3 regions of the Terribacillus sp. AE2B 122 genome follow, and region 3 is predicted to be linked to each of the others. Evidence: riboswitches for the same ligand, from Rfam matches in the RefSeq annotation. Region 3 holds a riboswitch; each other region holds the start of a gene.
What was found. Region 3 has a riboswitch for S-adenosylmethionine ahead of AE2B122_RS03520 (Na+/H+ antiporter NhaC family protein). Riboswitches for the same ligand answer to the same signal wherever they lie in the genome.
Positions count from the first base shown of each region.

Region 1 (2,206 bases), on a different contig from region 3:
AAGTAAACGCCTTAATTTCATCGCGGCTTCTGCCATACGCCTCCGCCCGCGCTTTAATATCTTCGATGTAATAGTTGATTTTTTCTGGTGTAGGTCCTCCGACAAAAACACATTCAGCATGTCTTGCTGCGAAATCCCTGCCTTTTTCCGAAGTACCTGCTTGGTAAAGCACAGGTGTACGCTGCGGAGATGGCTCACTCACATGCGGCCCTTCTACTGAGAAATAGGTACCCTTATGTTTTATACGGTGAACTTTTTCCGGATCCACTAGAACCCCTGTTTCCGGATCCGAGATAACACCATCCTCTTCCCAGCTATCCTCTAGCAGCTTATAAGAAACCTCTAGGAATTCATCAGCTATTCTGTAACGTTCATCATGCTTAACCATCTTATCCATCCCAAAATTCTGAGCAGCATTCGGTAAATAGGATGTAACGATATTCCAAGCAACACGCCCATTTGTCAGGTGATCAAGCGTCGAAAATTTACGCGCATTATGAAATGGCTGTTCATAAGATGTACTGACAGTGACAGCGAAGGACAAATGCTTCGTCACAGCTGCCATGGCCGGGATAACGAAGGCTGGATCATTAAGCGGCACTTGCACTCCGTCACGCAGCGCTGCCTTTTCATCCCCTCCATATACGTCATAAACACCAAGTACATCTGCAAAGAAAATCGCATCAAACTTTCCTTTTTCCAAAAGGCGTGCAAGCTCTATCCAGTAATCCAGCGACTTATATTCCCGATGCCTTCTGTTCTCCGGATGCTTCCATAAGCCATGGGCGTTATGATTGGCGGCTGTCATATCAAATGCTTGCAGGATAATTTGTTTCGTCATTGTTCTCCACTCCTCTAATTATGTAAAAAAAGCCTCTTCCGTTTTACAGAAGAGGCTCCTTATCCAAGGTAAAATGCTCCTCTTATCTGTCAGACTTGTCGTCTGCTGGAATTGGCACAGTACATTACTGCCTGCTGCCGAGGCTTCAAAGGGCCAGTCCCTCCACCTCTCGTGATAAGAAAATATTATTTAGTTAGGTTAGTTTATGTTCGATTTGTTCCCGATATTGACTGAGAGTGTCTGGCGAATTTCGCTTAAGCTTCTGAAGCAGTGCTTCGTATTGGATCTCTTTCTCGCTGATCCGCTTTCGGTAACACGCTCGTTCAGTGTCGTTCGTACAAACGTGAAGTAAATCGCGCAGTGCTACAATCTCTTTTTGCAGCTCCATTTCAGGCGGAATATATCCAGCATTCTTGAGAATTTTGTAGCTCATCCGCATATCCTCCGGTACACCTGATAAGTCCTCCAGCTCCAAAGGTTTTCCTGCTCCTGGAAGGTTACGGAACTCTCCATTGGCTTCAGCCTGCTTGATTCGTTCTTCCGCAAGCAGCGAAATCAGATCCATATAATCACTCCCTATATACAAGAAAAGCAACCGATTATAATCGGTTGCTTTTCATTATACAATAATCTGAATTATTTACCAATGAATTGTTGTGTCCAGTAGTTACCGTTTTCTACATAACCTACACCGATATTAGTGTAATCAGGGTTAAGGATATTCTCACGGTGACCTTGGCTGTTCATCCATGCTTCAACGACTTCTTCTGGAGTCTTTTGTCCTTGAGCGATGTTTTCACCTGCAGTTTTATAAGAAATACCGAAAGATTTCATCATATCGAACGGAGAACCGTAAGTTGGGCTGTTGTGATCGAAGTAACCATTGTCAGCCATATCTTTGGATTTCGCACGAGCTACTTTGCTTAGTTCAGTATCAGCTTTTAAAGCTTTAAGACCAGCTTTTTCACGCTCTTTGTTAGTCAAGTCCACTACTTGCTGTTCGAATGCACTTAGACCTTCAGTAGCTTGTTTTTCTTCTGTTTGCTTGTTATCAGAAGCAGTTTCTTGTTTTTGTGCTGGAGCTTGAGCTTTTTGTTCAGTTGCTTGCTCTTCAGCTTTTTCTTCTTTTTTAGGAGCTGCTTTTTGCTCTTCTTTATTAGAAGCAGGTGCTTTCGCTTCCTCTTGCTTAGGTGCTTGAGTCTGCGCTTTCTCCTGTTGAGCTGGCTGCTGTACATTGTACTTCGCTAGCAAGCTATCAGTATTAATGTGAATGTTATAAGCTGATAGATATTCATTCACCCATTTATTCAAATCTTCGATAGAAGAGAAAGATCCGCTTTTCACTACTTGTGCTACGTGCACTTG
Region 1 covers NZ_LR700945.1:230,983-233,188, reverse strand. The annotation lists gene AE2B122_RS12030 (LLM class flavin-dependent oxidoreductase) at 1-841, opposite strand, end outside; SAM riboswitch class I at 921-1,022, opposite strand; gene AE2B122_RS12025 (DUF1992 domain-containing protein) at 1,035-1,406, opposite strand; gene AE2B122_RS12020 (CAP domain-containing protein) at 1,478-2,206, opposite strand, start outside.
Region 1: it holds a riboswitch for S-adenosylmethionine, as region 3 does, so the genes downstream of both, AE2B122_RS12030 (LLM class flavin-dependent oxidoreductase) here and AE2B122_RS03520 (Na+/H+ antiporter NhaC family protein) in region 3, are expected to answer to the same signal.

Region 2 (2,206 bases), on a different contig from region 3:
AGATGAGTAAATCCCTCTTCTTTCACATGTTCAAGCAAACCTGTTCCATAGAAAGCATTTGTAGCCTGCTTGTTAAAGATAGGTGCTTCTTTTGGTACTTGGATACCTGGATGGATCTGGAATCCCGTTCCTTGTCCTTCCGCGACATCTGTATCACGGACGAAAAGAATAGCAGCGTCTGCTGTTTGTGCCTTGCCGATGACCAGGTTAATTTGTTCAATCAGGTTCTCTTTGCGATAAACAGGTCTCTCTCCTGCTCCGCCCTCAATTAGTGCTTGCTGTGCATCAATAATCAATAGTGCTTGCTTCAATAAAAGCTCCCCTTTAGCTGATTGCTATGGCACTCCTGCTTTGCGACTTGTATGCTGCATTTGTCTGTTTCATACTGAACCGCCTCCTCTATACTGTTAGCTTCAGTATACTGGAAATTAAACAGTAATGGGGATTTTTACCACAAACTAAAATTGTAATTCCTTGCTTCGTAAAAGATAAGTCTGTATTAGCTGATTCGTGTCCTCCAAGTCCTTTACTGACACGACCTGTGTCGTCTGGTCAAGATGCTCGATCGGGATATTTAGGACACTCACTGGAATCTTGGTGGATAGTTTTTTATAGCGATGTCGAAATAGAAATTCCAACTGAAATGGAATGTCATGAGCAATGGCCAAATCGACCAACTGATTTTTCAATGTCTGATTGATTGGAATTGTTTTGTCTGCCACTTTGATCGCAACTCCGCTTCCTAATTCGATGGCTCCTCGGCTTTTGTGCGCAATTCTTTGACGAGGGACGGATCCGATAAAAAAGGCCGCTTCTCCTTCAAGCTGATAGGTAAGTTGCTTTTTATTATGAAACGGAAAGAAAATAATGGTGATTTCCCCTTCTGTTGCATCCCACTGCTGCAGAAGATTGATCGCAATTGCTGGTGCCACTTTGTTATCCAACCCTTTTCCGACGACTCTTCCACTCACTTCGTCACCAAGATACAGGAAGTCATCAAATAACGTCACATGATTGCCAGGCTCCACACCCATCTCACGCGCATCGTTTTCCGAGTTGGCACCGATGTCGATCACAGCAGCATGTTGTTCTGCTTCACCTGCCATAATCACGCCCTGCACTAATCCATTCTTTGCCTCCACTTGAACAGTCTGCCCCTGAGCATACGTAAGCGAGAAATAATTCGCATCTGCTACAAGCGCGCCTGATTCCGTAATGGACGTCACTACATAAATCTCTTCCTTTACCTCCGCCAGCAAGGTGATTTTCGGCGAATACTTTGCTCCATATTTACGGACAATAAGATTCCCCCGACTGTCAAAGTGCATCTCATCCGCGAACGGTGTAATCTTATCAACGATCTGTGAAACAAACGACTGATTATACCCTTTGTACTTGGACAGTTCTCGAATCAATTCAAACATGTTGCCTTCCCCTTTCTGTAGGCAGCGGGACAAATACAAAAGCCTCTCGTGCAAGATGCGTCGAGAGGCTTCCTCTATTCATCTTATCTGCCGGCTATGAACCGATGGAATTAGCACAGTATCTGTTGTCAGACCTGCTGCTGAGGTTTCACAGGGCCATATCCCTCCACCTCTCTAGATAAGAAACATATACAGTTTTCAGAAATTTTATCAGACAGAGATCAGATTGTCAATATAACTTATCGGGTTACTCAGGAATAAGAAGTTACATCGACATACAAGAGCAAATTGCTTAGACAACTACTAATGTATGTTTATAAGAATGACTTAGAACAATTAAAATTCATGAACCCTCCTATTGATTTTACTGGTATATTTATACATATGAGTTACAGGAGGGAGATATTTGAATTTAATACCAGAATCACAATCTTACAATGACTATTTGGATGAATCAGATGTAATTGATTTCTCACATCCCCTGATCAGAGACAAGATCAGTGAGCTAATTTCATCTCGAATGTCCGAAATAGACAAAGTTAGAGTAGTATTCCATTATGTTCGTGATAGTATAGGGCACTCATGGGATATTCAGAGCAAGCGTGTGACTTGCAGGGCATCAGAAGTACTTACATACAAAGAAGGCATCTGTTATGCAAAATCTAATTTGCTTGCAGCCATGTTAAGGTCATTAAATATTCCAACAGGCTTTTGCTATCAAAGATTGACCCTATTCGATACACCAGACAAAGGTTATTGTATCCATGCTCTTAATGGGGTTT
Region 2 covers NZ_LR700949.1:40,628-42,833, reverse strand. The annotation lists gene AE2B122_RS16465 (cysteine hydrolase family protein) at 1-311, opposite strand, end outside; gene AE2B122_RS16460 (hypothetical protein) at 459-1,424, opposite strand; SAM riboswitch class I at 1,505-1,609, opposite strand; gene AE2B122_RS16455 (transglutaminase family protein) at 1,831-2,206, shown strand, end outside.
Region 2: it holds a riboswitch for S-adenosylmethionine, as region 3 does, so the genes downstream of both, AE2B122_RS16460 (hypothetical protein) here and AE2B122_RS03520 (Na+/H+ antiporter NhaC family protein) in region 3, are expected to answer to the same signal.

Region 3 (2,206 bases):
AACTAGAACCCCAAAGCATCATGCAGGCCTCAGTTGATGCTATCAAGAAAAATGATACCATTCCAAAGGCAGAACCTTTTCTCCTAAACGAGTTCAGCAATCCCATTTTGCTTTCTGAATTGATTTCTTTCGTATATTGAATTCTATTACTATCAGTATCTTCGTATTTTTTCCACTTTGAAAGTGAAAATAGTAGCAGCAGGACTAATGCAAACTGCAATATTGAAATGGTGAAATAACCACTTCTCCAAGAATTCCCCCAAAAAACCAATACGGATAAAATAACAGGACCGAGTAGGGCTCCAACTCCCCAGAAAGCATGTAACCAGTTCATATGTTTTGCTTCGTAGTGAGTAGCAACAAACCTGTTTAAAGCTGCATCCACTGCTCCGGCACCTAGACCTAGTGGTATGGCACATAATAATAGCCATATAAAAGAAGGTGAAAATGAGAAACCAAGCAGTGCAATAGCAGTCATAGCTATACTTATTATAACGATTTTACCAGTACCCAGAACTCTAATTAATCTATATGAAAACAGACTGGATATTATTGTTCCTATAGATATGATAATAGAAGCAATACCTGCATTCCCAATCGGAACGCCAAGGTCAGTGTTCATAAGCGGCCACGCAGACCCCAGTATAGAATCAGGTAATCCTAAGCTGATAAATGATAAGTAAATTAAAAAAATGAAGAACATTATATCCTCCTATTCATATAAAGGGAGCTTACATTGCAAATAAAGTTAGCAGTTTGCAATGCATATAAATCACGCTTCATAATTAATCGAAGCAATGCTGTGTTAAATGACTTACAAATCTAATCGCATAAACTTACTTAATTATATTTTTATTCAGCGATCTCCTGCTTCATTCATATTAAACATTCATGAAATTAGAAACGAAAAGTTTTTAAGGATGAAATAATCTTGAATTAGAAGCCGCTACAGCCAACAATTTTGAAAGAGCGTAAAAGAGGGATGTTCACGTGTAATTGTCTTTCTAATAAGGAGCTATAATGAAAGCATTATCGAGGATTTCTAAAACTATTGATAAAAGGTAAGGAGATGTGTATAATCCTACTTACTGTGAAAAAAATATTCTTTTCTTCTTATTTAGAGAGATGGAGGGACTGGCCCGAAGAAATCTCGGCAGCGGAGCTTATGTGATTAAGTTGCTGTGCCAAATCCAGCAAGCTGCGGCTTGATAGATAAGAAGAGTGTTTTATAGATATAAAGCCTCTTCTTATGGATTTAAGATGGGGCTTTATTTTTTGCCGTAAAACAAAATCAGAGGTGGAACAATGAAGAATGCAAATCCATGGGCTCTCATCCCATTTATTGTTTTTCTAGTTTTATTTATTGGATCAGGAATTATCACAGGAGATTTTTATAACTTTCCGGTCATAGTAGCAATCACAATAGCAGCGGGTGTAGCTTTGGCTATGAATCGAAGAGAATCTCTTACTAAAAAGGTTGATATTTTCTGCAAAGGTGCAGGTAATGCCAATGTCATGCTGATGGTGATTATTTTTATTTTAGCAGGAGCGTTTTCTGAAGTTGCCAAAGGCATGGGAGCAGTAGAGTCTGCTGTAAACCTCACTACATCAGTCGTTCCGCAAAACCTACTAGTTGTTGGCCTATTTGTCATTGCATGCTTTATTTCCTTGTCGATGGGGACATCGGTTGGATCAATTGTAGCACTAGCTCCAATTGGAGTTGGGATAAGTGATCAAACCAGTCTTTCGATGGCTTTGGTAATGGGAGCGATTGTTGGTGGTTCGATGTTCGGTGATAATCTATCCTTCATATCAGACACAACGATAACTGCCGTTCGTACGCAAGGCGCACAGATGAAAGATAAATTTAAAGTTAATTTTTGGATTGTGTTACCGGCAGCTATTGTTACGAGCATCATTTTAGGATTCCTTGCAATGGGTGAATCAGCTCAAGTAGATCATATAAGCTATAATTGGATAAAGATAGTTCCTTACGTTCTAGTTATAGTTTTTGCTTTAATCGGTATGAACGTCTTCCTCGTACTGGTTTTAGGAATTGTTCTCGCGGGAGCCGTTGGCTTGATAGATGGCAGCTACCATTTCATGAGCCTGATGCAACAGATTGGTGATGGAATGGCAGGTATGTATGAAATTGCCTTCCTTGCAATATTAATAGCTGGAATGGTAGAGATAATTAAGTTTAACG
Region 3 covers NZ_LR700942.1:683,951-686,156, reverse strand. The annotation lists gene AE2B122_RS03525 (sugar MFS transporter) at 1-703, opposite strand, end outside; SAM riboswitch class I at 1,111-1,219, shown strand; gene AE2B122_RS03520 (Na+/H+ antiporter NhaC family protein) at 1,306-2,206, shown strand, end outside.